Regions from separate parts of the Streptomyces sp. NPDC001617 genome, predicted to be linked through region 1. Evidence: riboswitches for the same ligand, from Rfam matches in the RefSeq annotation. Region 1 holds a riboswitch; each other region holds the start of a gene.
What was found. Region 1 has a riboswitch for cyclic di-AMP ahead of ACWC09_RS09795 (NlpC/P60 family protein). Riboswitches for the same ligand answer to the same signal wherever they lie in the genome.
Positions count from the first base shown of each region.

Region 2: linked by a shared signal. The riboswitch ahead of ACWC09_RS37675 (M23 family metallopeptidase) and the one ahead of ACWC09_RS09795 (NlpC/P60 family protein) in region 1 are both predicted to bind cyclic di-AMP.
Region 3: linked by a shared signal. The riboswitch ahead of ACWC09_RS30965 (M23 family metallopeptidase) and the one ahead of ACWC09_RS09795 (NlpC/P60 family protein) in region 1 are both predicted to bind cyclic di-AMP.

Region 1 covers NZ_JBSFHA010000009.1:58,693-64,102, reverse strand. Annotated here, with positions in the region: gene ACWC09_RS09805 (M20/M25/M40 family metallo-hydrolase) at 1-638, opposite strand, end outside; gene ACWC09_RS09800 (LysR family transcriptional regulator) at 735-1,640, shown strand; gene ACWC09_RS09795 (NlpC/P60 family protein) at 1,702-3,657, opposite strand; cyclic di-AMP (ydaO/yuaA leader) riboswitch at 3,666-3,840, opposite strand; gene ACWC09_RS09790 (DUF5997 family protein) at 4,042-4,449, opposite strand; gene ACWC09_RS09785 (LysR family substrate-binding domain-containing protein) at 4,508-5,278, shown strand; gene ACWC09_RS09780 (alpha/beta fold hydrolase) at 5,310-5,410, shown strand, end outside.
Region 2 covers NZ_JBSFHA010000068.1:38,613-44,022, forward strand. Annotated here, with positions in the region: gene ACWC09_RS37655 (MarR family winged helix-turn-helix transcriptional regulator) at 48-569, opposite strand; gene ACWC09_RS37660 (dihydrofolate reductase family protein) at 644-1,774, shown strand; gene ACWC09_RS37665 (helix-turn-helix domain-containing protein) at 1,919-2,785, opposite strand; tRNA gene ACWC09_RS37670 (tRNA-Met) at 2,984-3,057, shown strand; cyclic di-AMP (ydaO/yuaA leader) riboswitch at 3,387-3,543, shown strand; gene ACWC09_RS37675 (M23 family metallopeptidase) at 3,556-4,584, shown strand; gene ACWC09_RS37680 (aldo/keto reductase) at 4,731-5,410, shown strand, end outside.
Region 3 covers NZ_JBSFHA010000048.1:51,046-56,455, reverse strand. Annotated here, with positions in the region: gene ACWC09_RS30975 (HPr family phosphocarrier protein) at 1-281, shown strand, start outside; gene ACWC09_RS30970 (GntR family transcriptional regulator) at 430-1,122, opposite strand; gene ACWC09_RS30965 (M23 family metallopeptidase) at 1,311-2,075, opposite strand; cyclic di-AMP (ydaO/yuaA leader) riboswitch at 2,088-2,251, opposite strand; gene ACWC09_RS30960 (M16 family metallopeptidase) at 2,443-3,831, opposite strand; gene ACWC09_RS30955 (M16 family metallopeptidase) at 3,828-5,222, opposite strand.

The DNA.
Region 1 (5,410 bases):
TCGACGTCGAGCCGGATCTGCACGCCACCGCGCGCCCCGAGGAACAGCGTCGGCGTCGCCGCGTCGACGCGCGGCCCGTCCGAGGCGATCAGCACGTCGGCCCGCAGCTCCTCCCGGTGCGCCGCCGCGAACTCGGCGAGCCCCGGAGAACCGATCTCCTCACCGGTCTCGAAGAGGAACGTCAGGTTGAAACCGAGCCGGCCCTGCTCGGCCAGGAGCAGCCGCAGGGCCGCGAGATTGACCAGGTGCTGGCCCTTGTTGTCGGCCGCGCCGCGTCCGTACCAGCGCTCGCCGTCGGCCGTGAGCGTCCACGGGTCCCGGCCCTCGCTCCACCGGCCGGCCTGCCCCTCCACCACGTCCGCGTGCCCGTAACAGAGCAGGGTCGGCAGCGAGGGCGACTCCACCCGCCTGCCGACCAGGAAGGGTCCACCCCGCGGGTTCTCGTTCTCGTACGTCCGCACACTGCACCCGAGACCGACCAGTGCCGGCGCCAGCACCTCGGCGAGGTATGCCCTGACGGCAACGCGTGACTCCGGGCGCGCACTCTCGCTCGGGTAGCCGACCATGGAGCTCAGCTCTGTGAAGAAGGCACCCGAGTCGACGATTTCCTCGGCCTTCCGGACCAGTTGCGCAGGCATCATGCCGATGCAGCGTAGGGCGGATTCGGGTCGTCGACCATTGCCGTTTGTAGCGCCCCGCGTTCTAATTTCGGCACACCACGACCAGGGGGCCGCATGCAGCTCGTGCCGGTGCACCTCACGTACTTCCTGGAGGTCGCGCGGACCGGATCGGTCAGCGAGGCCGCTGTCACGCTGAACGTCGCCCCGTCGGCGATCAGCCGGCAGATCGCCAAGCTGGAGGCGGGGATCGGGGTGCCGCTGTTCGTCCGGCATCCGCGCGGGATGACCGTGACCGAGGCGGGTTCCCGGCTGCTCGCCCATGCCCGCCGCAGCGAGGCCGAGTCGGCGGCGCTGGTCGACGAACTGCGCACCGGGCGCGGCGCCGACGTCCGCAGTGTGACCGTCGCCTGCTCGGAGGGGTTCGGCCGGCGGGTGGTGCCGGGCGTGATGGCCGAGTTCCGGCGCGCGCATCCGGATGTCGTCTTCCGCCTCGACATCGTGGACCGCCAGGAGGCGACCCGGCGGGTGGCGGAGGGGATCGCCGACGTCGCCGCCACCTACGCCATGGGTCCGCAGCACGATGTGCGGGTGGAGTGCACCGTCGTCATCCCGGTGGCCGCGATCGTGCCGGCCGGCCATGAGCTGGCCGACCGGGACCGGATCACCCTGGCCGAGCTGTGCGCGCATCCGCTCGCGCTCGGCTCGGCCGGCACCAGCCAGCGTGAACTCTTCGACATCGGAGTCCAGTTGGAGGGCCTCACGGTCCGTCCCGCGCTGGTCTGTGACGCGCTCGCCCCACAGTACGAGTTCGTACGATCGGGCGGTGGCATCGCCCTCGTCGGCGATCTCGGCGATCTGGAGGAGGGCGCGTGCACGGAGGGCGTCGCCCACGTCCGGATCGACCACCCGGTCTTCAGGCAGCGCGAGGCCCAGGTCCAGACGATGCTCGGCCGCCGACTGCCGTGGGCGGCCTCGCAGTTCACGGAGTCGCTGGTGTCACGGCTGGACCGGCGCACCTGAGCTTCACGCGGGCGAGGGCCGGCGAGCCGCCGTTGTCACGGCTCGACCGGCGTCCCGGGCCTCACGCGGGGCGTACCGCGATACGGATCGCCGCCTCCCCGGCGTTGTGGATCGACTCCTCACGGATGACCGAGCCCGGACCGGGCGCGTGGATCATCAGGCCGTTGCCGGTGTAGATGCCGACGTGGCTGAAGTTGTCGTGGAAGAAGATCAGGTCCCCGGGACGGCTCTCGGCGACCGGGATCACCATGCCGGTGCTCGACTGCTCGTGCGTGCTGCGCGGCAGGGCGACACCGGCGGCCTTCCAGGCGGCCTGGGCGAGCCCGGAGTTGTCGTACGACTCCGGCCCGACCCCGCCCCACAGGCACGGCCTGCCGATCTGCGCGCGGGCGAAGGCGACGGCACGGTCGGCCTTGGTGGCGCTGGGTGTCGTCTCGACGGCCGGGACGCCCGTCTCGAGCACGGTCGGCTGCTGCCCACGCCAGTCCTCGACCGCCGGCACACCGGTGTCGAGAACCGACGGCTCCTGCAGCCGCCGAGCCTCGTCGGCCGCGCGGCGCGCCTGCTCCTGCGCCACCGGGTCCCGCCAGTCGACTTGGGGTGCCGACGGAGCGACGAGCTGCTGGGCGGCGGTGTCCCAGCCGACCTGTGTCGACACGGCGTCGGCCGCGGTGCGCGTGGCGAGGGGCTGCTGGATCATGGTCGCCCAGCCGGGCTGTGCCGCCAGGGGGTCGCCCCCCGTGAGCGGTGCCACGAGCTGCTGCGCCCCGGTGTCCCAGCCGGGCTGCGTCTGCCGGGCCTCGGGGGTCGCGGGTGATATGGCGGCCTGCTGGACCTGGGTGGCCCAGTCGGCCTGCGCGGGCGCGGCCTGGGGCGTCGTGAACTCGGTGACGAGCTGCTGGGCGGCGGTGTCCCAGCCGGGCTGCGTCCGGCGGGCTTCCCGCCGTGTCGACGAAGCCACGAGCTGCTGTGCGCCGGTGTCCCAGCCGGGCTGCATGCGCCGGGCCTCAAGGCCCACCGGCGATGCGGGGGCCTGCGGTGTCCCGGAGTCCGAGCCCGGCTGCATGCGCCGGGCCTCAAGACCCGGCGGCGATGCGGGGGCCTGCGGTGTCCCGATGTCCGCCCCGGGCTGCATGCGTCGGGATTCCAGGGCCGCCTGCGGCGTCACGGCCTGCTGTGCGCCGGTGTCCCAGCCGGGCTGTGCCGTCGGGGCGTCGGTCGCCGTGCGCTGGGCCGGGACGGCCCAGTTGACCTGGGTCGGTGTGGGCTCGATCGCCGCGGGCGGTGTGCTCTGCCGAGTCGCTGTCTGCCAGGTGCCCTGGGCCGCCCAGGCCGGCGTCGCGACAGCCGCGCGCGGGACCGAGGTCTGCCGGGCGATGTGCCGGTACAGGAGATCGCTGGCCGCGGCGACCTTGCGCTGACTGTCCTGCTTGGACCGGCGCAGGACCGTCTGCCTCGACTCGGGGGCCGCCGGGGTCGGGGGAGCTCCGGCGGCCTCCTGCCGGGGACTGGGTACGGCGGGCAGCGCGGGCGTGGGACCGGCCGTGAGCTCGGCGACCGGGCCGGAGGTCAGCTCGGCCACCGGACGGCGGGCGCCTCCGGCGGGCAGCTCGGCCACGGGCCGGCCGGGGGCCTCCAGCGCACGGGCGGCGGGAAGCTCCGCCGGACGCGCGGGCCGGGACGCGGCCGGACGGGCGGACGTCTCCCTGGCCGGCCTCCGGTCGGTCGGCAGAATGGCCGGAATCGTCGGCCCCAGCGACGCACGCGCCACGTCGAACCACTGCCGGGTGACGTTGTCGAGATCGGGGTCCGAGCCTCTGCGCGCACTCCCGCCCTGTCCCCGCGAACCACGCGAGCCCTGCACCCGGGTCAGGTTGAACTGGCCGGTGTCGTCCTCGGCACGGTCGTAGAGGCTGCTCACCCGCTGCCGGACGGCTTCACGGCTGGGTCCCTCGTCGGAGTTACGCGCACCGGGAAGCCCGAAGCCTCCGGCGCGCGACGATCGTTCCGGCGCCATGGGAGCCGTACTCCTTCCGTACTCCGCCTACCGAGTTAGCTGTCGGGTTCGGGCGGCCGTTCCGGAAGGATTGCCCTACGGTCCTTGCCCCGAAGGACAGTTGGACCGATTCACCCCATGATTCGGTTGGGTCCCCGGCTCCGGCTGCCCATGCGGACGCACCGGATTCGGCGGAGGCCGCTCTTCCCGACGGGGTTCGCCGGAGTGACTCGAGCGGCCTGAGGCCAAGTTAGCCAACTTGTGCGCCCCGTGTGAAGGTTGAAGGCCGGAATGTCCGATACGCTTTTGTGACCTTCGTCGTGACGCGTCGTCAGATCCGCCCGTTGTGTACGCACGGCATCCGTTCGACTACGGACCGTGGTCCAACCCGGCGAGCGGAGAGCGTCAGGAACGCGGGCGCTCGTCGTGGGCGGCCGCGCGCTCGGCGTTCCGCTTCTTGATCCGCGCGCCCTCCTTGCGGACCTCGGCCTGGACGGCGCGCTCCTTCACCAGCCACTCGGGCTGCTCCTGCTTCAGCGTCTCGATCTGCTCGGTGGTGAGGGGCTCGGTGATCCCGCCGCGGGCGAGACCCGAGATGGACACGCCGAGCTTCTCCGCGACCACCGGTCGGGGGTGCGGACCCTTGGCCCGCAGCTCGCGCAACCACTCGGGTGGATTCGCCTGCAGCTCGTCGAGCCGGGCGCGCGTGACGTCACCCGCACGGAACTCGGTGGGGGTGGCCTCGAGGTACACACCCAGCTTCTTCGCCGCCGTGGCGGGCTTCATCGTCTGGGTGGTCTGGTGCGACTTCATACGGTCCAGGGTATCGAGCGCGTACGAGACCTCCGACCACGGCCGGTAACCTGGCGGGGTGACAGGCTCGGAAGCATCCCAGACGTTCCGGCTTGCGTACGTCCCGGGGACGACGCCCGCCAAGTGGGTGCGGATCTGGAACGAGCGCCTGCCCGACACCCCGCTGACCCTCCAGGCCGTACCGGTCACCGAGGCATCCGACCTCCTGCGGGCCGGCGAGGCCGACGCGGGCCTGGTGCGGCTGCCGGTGGACCGCGCGTTCTTCAGCGCGATCCCCCTCTACACCGAGACGACGGTGGTCGTGGTCCCCAAGGACCATGTGATCACCGCGGCCGAGGAGATCACCCTCGCCGACCTGGCCGACGAGGTGCTCCTTCACCCCCTCGACGACGTCCTCGACTGGGACGGCCCGCCCGGTGAGCCCGCCTTCGAACGCCCCGCCACCACCGAGGACGCGATCGAACTCGTCGCGGCGAACATCGGCCTCCTGGTCGTTCCCCAGTCCCTGGCCCGCCTCCATCACCGCCGCGACCTCACCTACCGCCCGGTGACGGACGCTCCCCAGTCGAGCGTCGCCCTGTCCTGGCCGGAGGAGGCCACCACGGACCTGGTAGAGGACTTCATCGGCATCGTCCGGGGCCGCACGCCGAACAGCTCCCGGGGCCGAAGGTCGCAGCCGCAGGAGAAGCCGGCGGACCAGCCCGCGGCCCGGCGCAAGCCCACCGCGGGCAAGACACAGGGCCGCAGCCCTCGCGGCGCGACGAGCAGCACCAAGGGCGCCAAGGGCACCAAGAACACGAACCGCGGGAAACCCCGCCGCCGCTCCTAGGCCGCCCGGCCGTCAGCCGAGAGGAAGCTCCGTGATTGAGGGGACCCTGACCAGGACATTCCGAAGCTCCGCCGGTGACGTCCGCTGGGACAGCCTCGGCGACCCCGCCAAGACCCCGGTCGTCCTCCTCCA
Region 2 (5,410 bases), on a different contig from region 1:
TTTAAATTTGAAGCAACAGAATTGAGGCGCGGCTCACTCGCCCCGGCTCACTCCGTCGACGAACAGGGGGAGGAGCGGCGACGCCAGGGGACCTCGTCCGCGGCGGCTCGCGCCCCGTCCTCCTCCAGCGACTTCGCGACCCCCGTGAAGATCTCCTCCACCTGCCTGACCTGCTCCTCGGTGAGGTGGTCGAAGAGATGGGTCCGTACGGTCTCGACGTGGCCCGGCGCCGTCCGCTCCAGCACCGCCATCCCCTTGTCCGTGAGGGCGGCGATACTTCCCCGCTTGTCCCACTGGCAGTTCTCGCGCCGGACCAGCCCGTCCTTCTCCAGCCGGGCCACGGCGTACGTCAGCCGGCTGCGGGTGATCTTCGTCCGCTCGGCGAGATCGGTCATCCGCAGCCGGTGCTCCGGCTCGTCGGAGAGGTTCGCCAGAATCGAGTAGTACAGATGGGTCATGCCGGCGTCCTGCTGGAGCTGCCGGTCGAGCGCGTCCTCCAGGAGGTGCGCCGCGGCGATGTACGCGCGCCAGGCGCGCTGCTCCTCAGGGGTGAGCCAGCGAGTCGTCATACGTCCAGTGTAGGTTTGTTTCAAACTTGAACCAAGAACCACGCCCCGTCCGCTTCCGAGAGCGAGCGCGTCCGATGCCGTACCCCTACGTCCTGCTGTCCGCTGCCGTCTCCCTGGACGGCTACCTCGACGACACCGGCCCCGAGCGCCTGCTGCTCTCCTCCCCGGCCGACTTCGACCGCGTCGACGAGGTACGGGCGTCCGTCGACGCGATCCTCGTCGGCGCCGGCACCATCCGCGCCGACAACCCGCGCCTCCTGGTCAACTCACCCGAGCGGCGCGCCGCCCGGGTGGCCGCGGGAAAACCCGAGTACCCCCTCAAGGTCACGGTCAGCGGCTCCGGCGACCTCGACCCGGAGGCGAAGTTCTGGCACACGGGCGGAGAGAAGATCGTCTGTACCACGGACAAGGGCGCCGAACGCGCCCGCGCACTCGGCCTCGCCGCCGACGTGGTCCCGCTCGGCCCCGATCTCGACTGGCGCCGCTTGCTGGAGCATCTGCACGAGGCCCGCGGCGTACAGCGGCTGATGGTCGAGGGCGGCGGCACCATCCACACCCAGCTCCTCCAGCAGGGCCTGGCCGACGAACTCCAGCTGGTCCTCGCTCCCCTCTTCGTGGGCGATCCGGAGGCACCTCGGCTGTTCGGGCCGGGCGGATACCAGGCCGGCCGGCTGCGCCTCCTGGAGACCCGGCGCATCGAGGACGTGGTCCTCATGCGCTACGAGCCGACGGCACCCGGCGCCGGCACGGTGACGTCCGCCGCCGACCGCCACTGGCTGCGGCTCGCCTGCGAGTTGGCGGCGCTGTGCCCGCCGTCCGAGACGGCGTTCAGCGTCGGGGCGGTGGTGGTGGCGGCCGACGGCACGGAGCTGGCGCGCGGACACTCCCGTGAGGCCGGCGATCCCACGGTCCACGCGGAGGAGGCCGCCCTGGCCAAGCTGGACCCGGCCGACGCGAGGCTGGCGACCGCGACGGTGTACAGCAGCCTGGAGCCCTGCGCACGACGGGCGTCCCGACCGAAGCCGTGCTCGCGGCTGATCCTGGAGGCGGGGGTGCGGCGGGTGGTGACGGCTTGGCGGGAGCCGGACACGTTCGTGGAAGAGGCCGACGGGAGTGGGCTGTTGGCCGCGGCGGGGGTCGATGTGGTGGTGCTGGGGGAGTACGAGGGGCCGGCGAAGGGGCCCAACGGGCATCTGTTGAGCTGAGTCCTGGGGTGCGGGCGGGCGGGGGCCGGCCGGCAGTTCCCCACGGCCCTTGCCGGCTGCCCCGCGACTGATATCGGCTGTACCGGCCCGGGGTTCGGCTGGGCCGGTTTGTCCGGCTCCGCAAGCCGTAGCCGGCGTCGGGGTTCAGCCGCCGACCCGCTCCACCGGAATCCACACCTCCGCGTCCGCGTGCGTACCGTCCTCGGACACCCGCGTGCGCGAGAGCGACGGACCCGGCCGGCTCCGGTACGGGTTCGACGGGAACCACTGGGTGTACACATCCCGCCAGAGGTACTGCACCGCCAGCGGAAACGCGCCCGAGGACTCGAACACCGCCCATGTCCCCGGCTCGACGTCCAGACTCTCCGAAGCCCCGGGCACCTCCACGTCGCTCACCACCCCGTGGAAGTAGTCGATTTCGGTGCCTTCCGCATCGTCCGCGGAGTGGTTGCTGACGGCGGCCACGACACCGCCGGGCTCCCCGGCCACACACTCCTGCCAACGCCCCAGCGTCTCCTTGCCGATGCTCTTGACGAACTCCACGATGGCCGGGTTCATCCCCTCGTAGACCAGCGGGACCTGTGTCCCCCTGCCCACGAGCCTGAACCCGTCCTTCTCCACTATCCGGTACCGCATGCTGCCGCTCCCTTCGACGATCAGCCGGAAGGACATCCGAGGCTGGGAGTGCAGCGCGGCGCCGGTCCGCCGCGCCTCACCGGGACCGACCCCGTGCACGGCGCGAAAGGCACGCGCGAACGCCTCGCCCGAGCTGTACCCGTAGCGCACCGCGACATCGAGCAGCGTCCGCTCCCCGGCGAGCACTTCGGCCCCGGCGAGCGTCAGCCGCCGGCGGCGGATGTACTCGGAGAGCGGGATGCCCGCCAGCGCGGAGAACATCCGCCGGAAGTGGTACTCCGACGTCATGGCGATACGGGCCAGCTCAGCCGCGTCGATGGGCTCATCGAGGTGCTCCTCGATGTGGTCCATGGCCTGATTCAGCCGCTCCAGCACTCCTGGCCGTCCTTCCTTCACTGATCTCCACGCTAGGGAAGCCCCACCGTGCCGGACCCGACATCCTGTGCCCGGTGCGGTCGGGTCGCCGGCGCCGCGCAGGGACCGCAGGCCGGCCCCGGCCCACGCCCCAGAACCGGCCGCGATAAACCGTGGTGCTGGGCGTCCCGCGGATGGCGTATGCTGGTGTCACAACGACGCGGGGTGGAGCAGCTCGGTAGCTCGCTGGGCTCATAACCCAGAGGTCGCAGGTTCAAATCCTGTCCCCGCTACTCAGGCTCAGGGCCGGAGTCCAGTACATGGACTCCGGCCCTGAGCGTTTTCCCGTTTCCCAGTTTCCCGGTTTCCCGCCATGGCCCTCCTGTCGTACGGCATCACCCGGGGTGATCGTTCGGCCGCCCTCCGCATAACAACTGACATACGGTCAATGGCTGTGAAGATCCTGAGGAGTGGCCAACTCGCCCGTTTTTCGCCGGTCATGAGTCCTACGTCCAGGCCAAGAACGTTAATGATCAAGCGGAACACCTTGGAATCCACACCCCGGGTCTATTAACGTTCGATAACGCAGCGCGGTCGTCCCAGCCGTCACAAGAGTCGGCTCCGTGCGCACGCGCCGAATCCCGCAAGGGAACCGGGGAACCACCACCCTGGGGTGAATCGCGCGGATGCCGTCGTGGGCCCACGACAGGTATACGCGCGTAGGAGACCTTCCTGCTCCGAACCCGTCAGCTAACCCGGTAGGCGAGAAGGAAGGAAAGGAGCACGCCCACGTGGCGTCCAACCCGCCTGCCCCGGCAGCCCCGTTCGTGCCGAGCACCGAGCCTTTCGGCTTTCCCGGACCCCGTACCGACGAGGGTCAGTGGGAGGAGTGGAATCCCACCGAGGATTCCCTACGGCCGGTACGTGGTAGGCACCGCGTCGCCAAGCAGCGCGGCGGCGGCGGGCTCGCCCGTAGCTCCACGGTTCTCGGCGTCGGTGTCATAGCCGCCGTCGGCGCGGGCGGCATGGCCAGCGCCAACACCGGCAAGCCGCCGGTCTCCATATCGATGCCCGATCTGGCCTCCGTGACCCATGTGTTCGGCGGGGACTCGGATGCCCCGAAGGGCTCCGCCACGGCGCTCAGCAGCGTCGGCGTGACCTCCGAGGACACCACGCAGGGTGCCAGGGACGCCGGCGAGGCGCTGCGCGACCGCATCATGGCGCAGGCCGAGTCGCAGCAGGTCCAGGTCGACAGCAAGGCCCAGTACGCCACCGAGACCGCCCTCGCCCGGCAGATCGACGACGCCGCCGCCAAGGCCGAGAAGGACGCGGCCGCCAAGGCCGAGGCCGCCAAGGAGAAGGCGGAGGCCGCCGCCAAGAAGGCGGACGAGGCCGCGCGCCTGGCCGAGCTGGCCAAGCAGTACAAGCTTCCGGTCGTGTCCTACACGATCACCGGCACCTTCGGGCAGGCCGGCTCGATGTGGTCCTCCGGGTATCACACCGGGCTCGACTTCGCGGCGCCCACGGGCACCCTCATCAAGGCCATCCACTCCGGCACCGTCACCGAGGCCGGCTGGGCCGGGTCGTACGGCTACCGCACGATCATCACCCTCGACGACGGCACCGAGCTGTGGTTCTGCCACCAGTCCTCGATCAGCGTCAGCGTCGGCCAGAAGGTCGCCACGGGTGACGTCATCGGGCGTATCGGCGCCACCGGCAACGTGACCGGCCCGCACCTTCACCTGGAGGTCCACCCGAACGGGCAGTCCACCGGCATCGACCCGATGACCTGGCTGCGCAGCAAGGGCCTCAACCCGTAGGACACGTCCCGTCGATTCTCCGGCGGCCCTGGCGACGACCCCCGACGTCAGGGCAGCCGGTTTCGGAGCGGAGCCCTCCGGTTGTTCACGGGAAATTCGCGGCCGTTCCGGAAGATCCGTATCCGGTGCGGGTGTTGACGTAGGACATGACTTCTCTTCGCAAGCTGGGCTCCTCCGACCTCGAGGTCTTTCCGCTCGCCCTGGGCGGCAACGTCTTCGGCTGGACCGCCGACGAGGCCACGTCCTTCGCCGTTCTCGACGCGTACGCGGCGGCGGGCGGCAACTTCGTGGACACCGCGGACTCGTACTCGCACTGGGTCGACGGCAACGCCGGTGGTGAGTCCGAGACGATCATCGGCAAGTGGGTCAGGTCCCGCGGCAACCGGTCCGACGTCGTCATCGCGACCAAGGTGAGCCAGCACCCCGATTTCCCGGGCCTGACCGCGGCCAACATCAAGGCCGCCGCCGACGCCTCCCTGCGCCGCCTCGACACCGACCACATCGACCTCTACTACACCCACTTCGACAAGATCGAGGTGCCGGTCGAGGAGATCATCGGGGCGCTCGACGAGCTGGTGAGGGCGGGCAAGGTGCGGCACATCGCCGCGTCCAACATCACGGCCGAGCGGCTCCAGGAGTCCCTGGACCTCTCCGACCGTGAGGGCCTCGCCCGGTACGTCGCCGTCCAGCCGCAGTACAACCTGGTCTCCCGGGACACCTACGAGGGCGGCCTCCAGGACCTCGCCTCCCGGCAGGGCCTCGCCGCCGTCCCGTACTTCGCCCTCGCCTCGGGCTTCCTCACCGGCAAGTACCGGCCCGGTGCGAC
Region 3 (5,410 bases), on a different contig from region 1:
TGGCTGAGCGCCGCGTCAACGTCGGCTGGGCCGAGGGCCTCCACGCCCGCCCCGCTTCCATCTTCGTCCGGGCCGCCACGGCCGCAGGTATCCCGGTGACGATCACCAAGGTCGGCGGCACCCCCGCCAACGCGGCCTCCATGCTGGCCGTCCTGGGCCTGGGCGCCCAGGGGGGCGAGGAGATCGTCCTCGCCTCGGACGCCGAGGGCGCGGACGCCGCTCTCGACCGTCTCGCCAAGCTGGTCGCGGAGGGGCTCGAGGAGCTTCCCGAGACCGTCTGAAAAGCGAATTGAGGGTCGCGGCACTCGCCGTCCCGCAGCACTGAAGGGCTCGTCCGGAATTTACCGGGCGAGCCCTTCGCATTTCCCCATTGCGGGCAGCAGAAATAATCCCCCGCGAATTGTCTCCTCTTTGTATACGGCGCCCGTGTTAATGCCGCAGGCCCGACATGTTTACGGGATGTTGCGAGTTCCTCACACCGTTCACGCGTTCGGGGGTGCCGAAGCGCAGCCGGTGCGCGGCCGTCGAGCGCTCGGTGTGCAGCGTGGTGATCGCACGGGCGCGTTCGCCGTCCCCGCGGGCCACCGCGTCGACGATCGCGCCGTGCTCCGCCCAGGACTCCACCGGGTTGGCGGGCGCGTCGACGGCGTACATCCAGGCGATCTTGTGGCGCAACTGGGTCAGCATCGAGGTCAGCGCGGGGCTGCCGGAGGCCTGGGCGAGCGTCTCGTGGAACCAGCCCCCCAGGGAGCGCAGATCCTCGCTGTTGCCCCTCCTGGCCCGCTCCTGGCCCAGTCTGACGAGGCCTCGGAGGACCTTGAGATGGGCCTCGGTGCGCCGCTGGGCGGCCCGGGAGGCACCCAGCGGCTCCAGGAGCATGCGCATCTCCAGCAGGTCGGAGGCCTCCTGCTCGGTCGGCTCCGCGACGCACGCGCCCGCGTGCCGCCGGGTCACCACGAAGCCCTCCGCCTCCAGGGTGCGCAGGGCCTCACGGACGGGGACGCGCGAGACACCGTAGCGGCGGGCGAGGAGTTCCTCGGTGAGGCGGCTGCCACGCTCGTAGACACCCGCGACGATGTCGTCCCGGATGGCCGTGCACACCGAGTGCGCCGGAATACGCATGACCGACCTCCGCCTTAATCCCCGTGAAACGTCGTCGATTGACGTTGTGTCCAAGGACTCTATTGCAATGAGCCGGAATTTCCGACGGCGGACCGGAATCCATGGATATTTTTTGGACAGCAGAGCGACAGAAACGGCGAAACCCCGGCTCCAGGAGCCGGGGTTTCGGTAGATCTTGCGGTCCGTCGTCAGACGTTCACGCCGTGCGAGCGCAGGTAGGCGACGGGGTCGATGTCCGAGCCGTACTCGGGAGTCGTGCGGGCCTCGAAGTGCAGGTGCGGTCCGGTGGTGTTGCCGGTCGAGCCGGAGAGGCCGATCTGCTGGCCCGGAGTCACCTGCTGGCCGACCGAGACGCCGATGGAGGACAGATGGCCGTACTGGGTGTACGTGCCGTCGGCCATCTTGATCACGATCTGGTTGCCGTAGGCGCCGCCCCACCCGGTCTGCACGACCGTGCCGGAGCCGACCGCGTGGACGACGGTGCCGCTCGCCGCGTGGAAGTCGATGCCGGTGTGGCTGCCGGAGGACCACAGGGAGCCGCCGGTCTTGTAGCCCGTGGAGACATACGAGTTGGCGATCGGGGCGACGAAGGTGTTGAGGCGCTTGCGCTCGGCCTCGCGGGCGGCGCGCTCCTTGGCCTCACGCTCCGCCTTGGCCTTCGCCTCGGCCTTCTTGCGCGCGGCTTCCGCGGCGGCCTTCTTACGGGCGGTCTCCTCCGCGGCCTGCTTCTGCGCGTCGGCCTGGGCGTCGATCTTGGCGGCGATCGAGTCACCGATGGTGATGACGGGGGTGAGACCGGTCTGCTCGACGGAGTTCTCCGCGGCGAGCGCGGGGGCCGCGAGGGTACCGATCACGCCGGTGGTGGCGAGGGCCGCGACGCCGGCGGCCGCGGCGGTACCGCGCTTGACGCGGCTGGGACGACGGTGCTTCCCGGTGGCGCACATGAACGCCATGTAGTGGCTGGTCCTTTCCTTCCCTCTCGCCTACCGGGTTAGCTGACGGGTTCGGAGCAGGAAGGTCTCCTACGGACCCCCTCGCGGCTTGCGCGGGCGTCCGATTCACCCCAGGGACTACGTGGGTCCCCGGCTCCCCTGGCTCGCGCCGTACGGGGACTCGGCGATGGCTGTCCGGTGCCGCGGGTGCGGCGCGGTGCCTGACGGACAGCCCGGACGACGCTAAGCGGGGCCGCTTTCAATCCCCAAACGGATCACGGTGTTTGTAGCGCATCCCACAGGGCAGACAGGCAACCTCCGCCCCAATTCGGACATACGGGGGCCCTGGTGACGCATCCGTCACCAGGGCCCCTGCGCGCGCGTGCCGCTACTCGGCCGACACCACGGTGACTTCACCGATACCGAGGGCCTCGACGGGCTCCTTGATCTCGGCCGCGTCACCGACGAGCACGGTCACCAGACGGTCCACCGGGAAGGCGTTCACGGCCGCCGCTGTGGCCTCCACGGTGCCGGTCGCGGCGAGCTGCTGGTACAGCGTCGCCTGGTAGTCGTCGGGCAGGTGCTGCTCGACCTGGTCGGCCAGCGTGCCCGCGACGGCCGCCGCGGTCTCGTACTTGAGCGGCGCCACACCGACGAGGTTCTGTACGGCGACGTCCCGCTCGGCGTCGGTGAGGCCGCCCTCGGCGAGCGTACGGAGCACCTTCCAGAGGTCGTCCAGGGCGGGACCGGTGTTCGGGGTGTCCACGGAACCGCTGATGGCGAGCATCGACGCGCCGGTGCCGTCCGGGGCGGACCTGAGGACCTGCCCGAACGCGCGCACCCCGTAGGTGTAGCCCTTCTCCTCGCGCAGGACTCGGTCCAGGCGGGAGGTGAGAGTGCCGCCGAGGCAGTACGTGCCGAGCACCTGCGCGGGCCACACCCGGTCGTGCCGGTCGGCGCCGACACGGCCGATGAGCAGCTGCGTCTGGACGGCACCGGGACGGTCCACGATGATCACGCGACCGGTGTCGTCGGCGGTCACCGCGGGCACCGGGCGGGGCTCGGCCTTCGAGCCGGTCCAGGCGCCCAGGGTCTCGCCGAGCAGTGCGTCCAGGTCGACGCCGCTGAGGTCGCCGACGACCACGGCGGTGGCCGTCGCGGGCCGGACATGACGGTCGTAGAAGGCTCGTACGGCCGCCGCGTCGATCTTCTCGACCGTCTCCTCGGTGCCCTGGCGCGGGCGCGACATGCGCGAGGTCGCCGGGAACAGCTGCCGGGAGAGCTCCTTGGCGGCACGGCGGGAGGGGTTGGCCAGCTCGTGCGGGATCTCGTCCAGACGGTTGCGGACGAGCCGCTCGACCTCGCTGTCGGCGAACGCGGGCGCCCTGAGGGCGTCGGCGAGCAGACCGAGCGCCTTGGCGAGCCGGGAGGCCGGGACCTCCAGGCTGAGGCGGACGCCGGGGTGGTCGGCGTGCGCGTCCAAGGTGGCGCCGCAGCGCTCCAGTTCGGCGGCGAACTCCTCGGCGGAGTGCTTGTCGGTGCCCTCGGAGAAGGCGCGCGCCATGATCGTGGCGACACCGTCGAAGCCGGCCGGCTCGGCGTCCAGGGGCGCGTCGAGGAGCACCTCGACGGCGACGACCTGCTGGCCGGGGCGGTGGCAGCGCAGGAGCGTCAGGCCGTTGTCGAGCGCGCCGCGCTCGGGCGCAGGGAACGCCCACGGCCTGGCTTCGCCGGCCTGGGGCTGCGGGTGGAACTCCATCGTGGCGAGCTCGGTCACTTGGCCGCCTCCTCGTTCTTGTCGCCGGCTTCGACCGTGGCCTCGGCCTCGGGGTCCTCCGGGGGATCTGCGTCCTCTGCGATCTCTCCGGCGAGCGGCTCGTAGACGAGCACCGCGCGGTTGTCGGGGCGCAGGCGGGCCTTGGCGACCTCCTGGACCTCCTCGGCCGTCACCGACAGCACACGCTGGACGGCGGTCAGGGCGAGCTGCGGGTCGCCGAACAGGACGGCGAACCGGCACAGTTCGTCCGCGCGGCCCGCGACCGTGCCGAGCCGGTCCAGCCACTCGCGCTCCAACTGGGCCTGGGCGCGCTCCATTTCCTCGGCCGTGGGGCCCTCCTCGGCGAACCGGGCGAGCTCCTCGTCGATGGCGGTCTCGATGACCGGCACCTCGACGTCACCGGAGGTCTTGACGTCCAGCCAGCCCAGGGAGGGCGCTCCGGCCAGACGCAGCAGACCGAAGCCGGCGGCGACGGCCGTACGGTCGCGGCGCACGAGGCGGTTGTAGAGGCGGGAGGACTCGCCGCCACCGAGGATGGTCAGCGCCACGTCGGCCGCGTCCGCCTCGCGCGTGCCGTCGTGCGGCAGCCGGTAGGCGGCCATCAACGCGCGCGCGGGGACCTCCTCCTGGACGACCTCGCGCAGCTGCTCGCCGATGACCTCCGGCAGCGAGCCGTCGCGCGGGGCGGGCTTGCCGTCGTGCGAGGCGATGGAGCCGAAGTACTTCTCGATCCAGGCGAGCGTCTGCTCCGGGTCGATGTCGCCGACGACCGACAGGACGGCGTTGCCCGGCGCGTAGTAGGTGCGGAAGAACGCGCGCGCGTCCTCCAGGGTGGCCGCGTCCAGGTCGGCCATGGATCCGATCGGGGTGTGGTGGTAGGGGTGGCCCTCCGGGTAGGCGAGGGCGGTGAGCTTCTCGAACGCCGTGCCGTAGGGCACGTTGTCATAGCGCTGTCGGCGCTCGTTCTTGACGACGTCCCGCTGGTTCTCCATGGACTCGTCGTCCAGGGCCGCGAGCAGGGAGCCCATGCGGTCGGCCTCCAGCCAGAGGGCGAGCTCCAGCTGGTGGGTGGGCATGGTCTCGAAGTAGTTGGTGCGCTCGAAACTGGTGGTGCCGTTCAGCGAGCCGCCGGCGCCTTGCACCAGCTCGAAGTGGCCGTTGCCCTTCACCTGGCCCGAGCCCTGGAACATCAGGTGCTCGAAGAGGTGAGCCAGGCCGGTACGGCCTTTGACTTCGTGACGCGAGCCGACGTCGTACCAGAGGCACACCGCCGCGACCGGGGTCAGGTGGTCCTCGGAGAGCACCACGCGCAGCCCGTTGGCCAGGCGGTGCTCGATCGCTGTCAGGCCCCCGGAGCCTGCCTGGTCTGTGGCCGTGTGACCCATGGGCATGTACGTCCCTTCGCCTCGCGGATGCGGTGGTGGAAACCGCGGTTTTCCTGCCGGTCCTGCCACTGTATGCAAGCGTGCGGACCCTCGGCGAAGTTCCCGCGGGACGTACGCCCACAGCGGATCGCGTAGCCTTCCGCCACACCGGGAACCGAGGCCGACGCCAGGTCCTCGTCCGCGTTGTCAGTGCC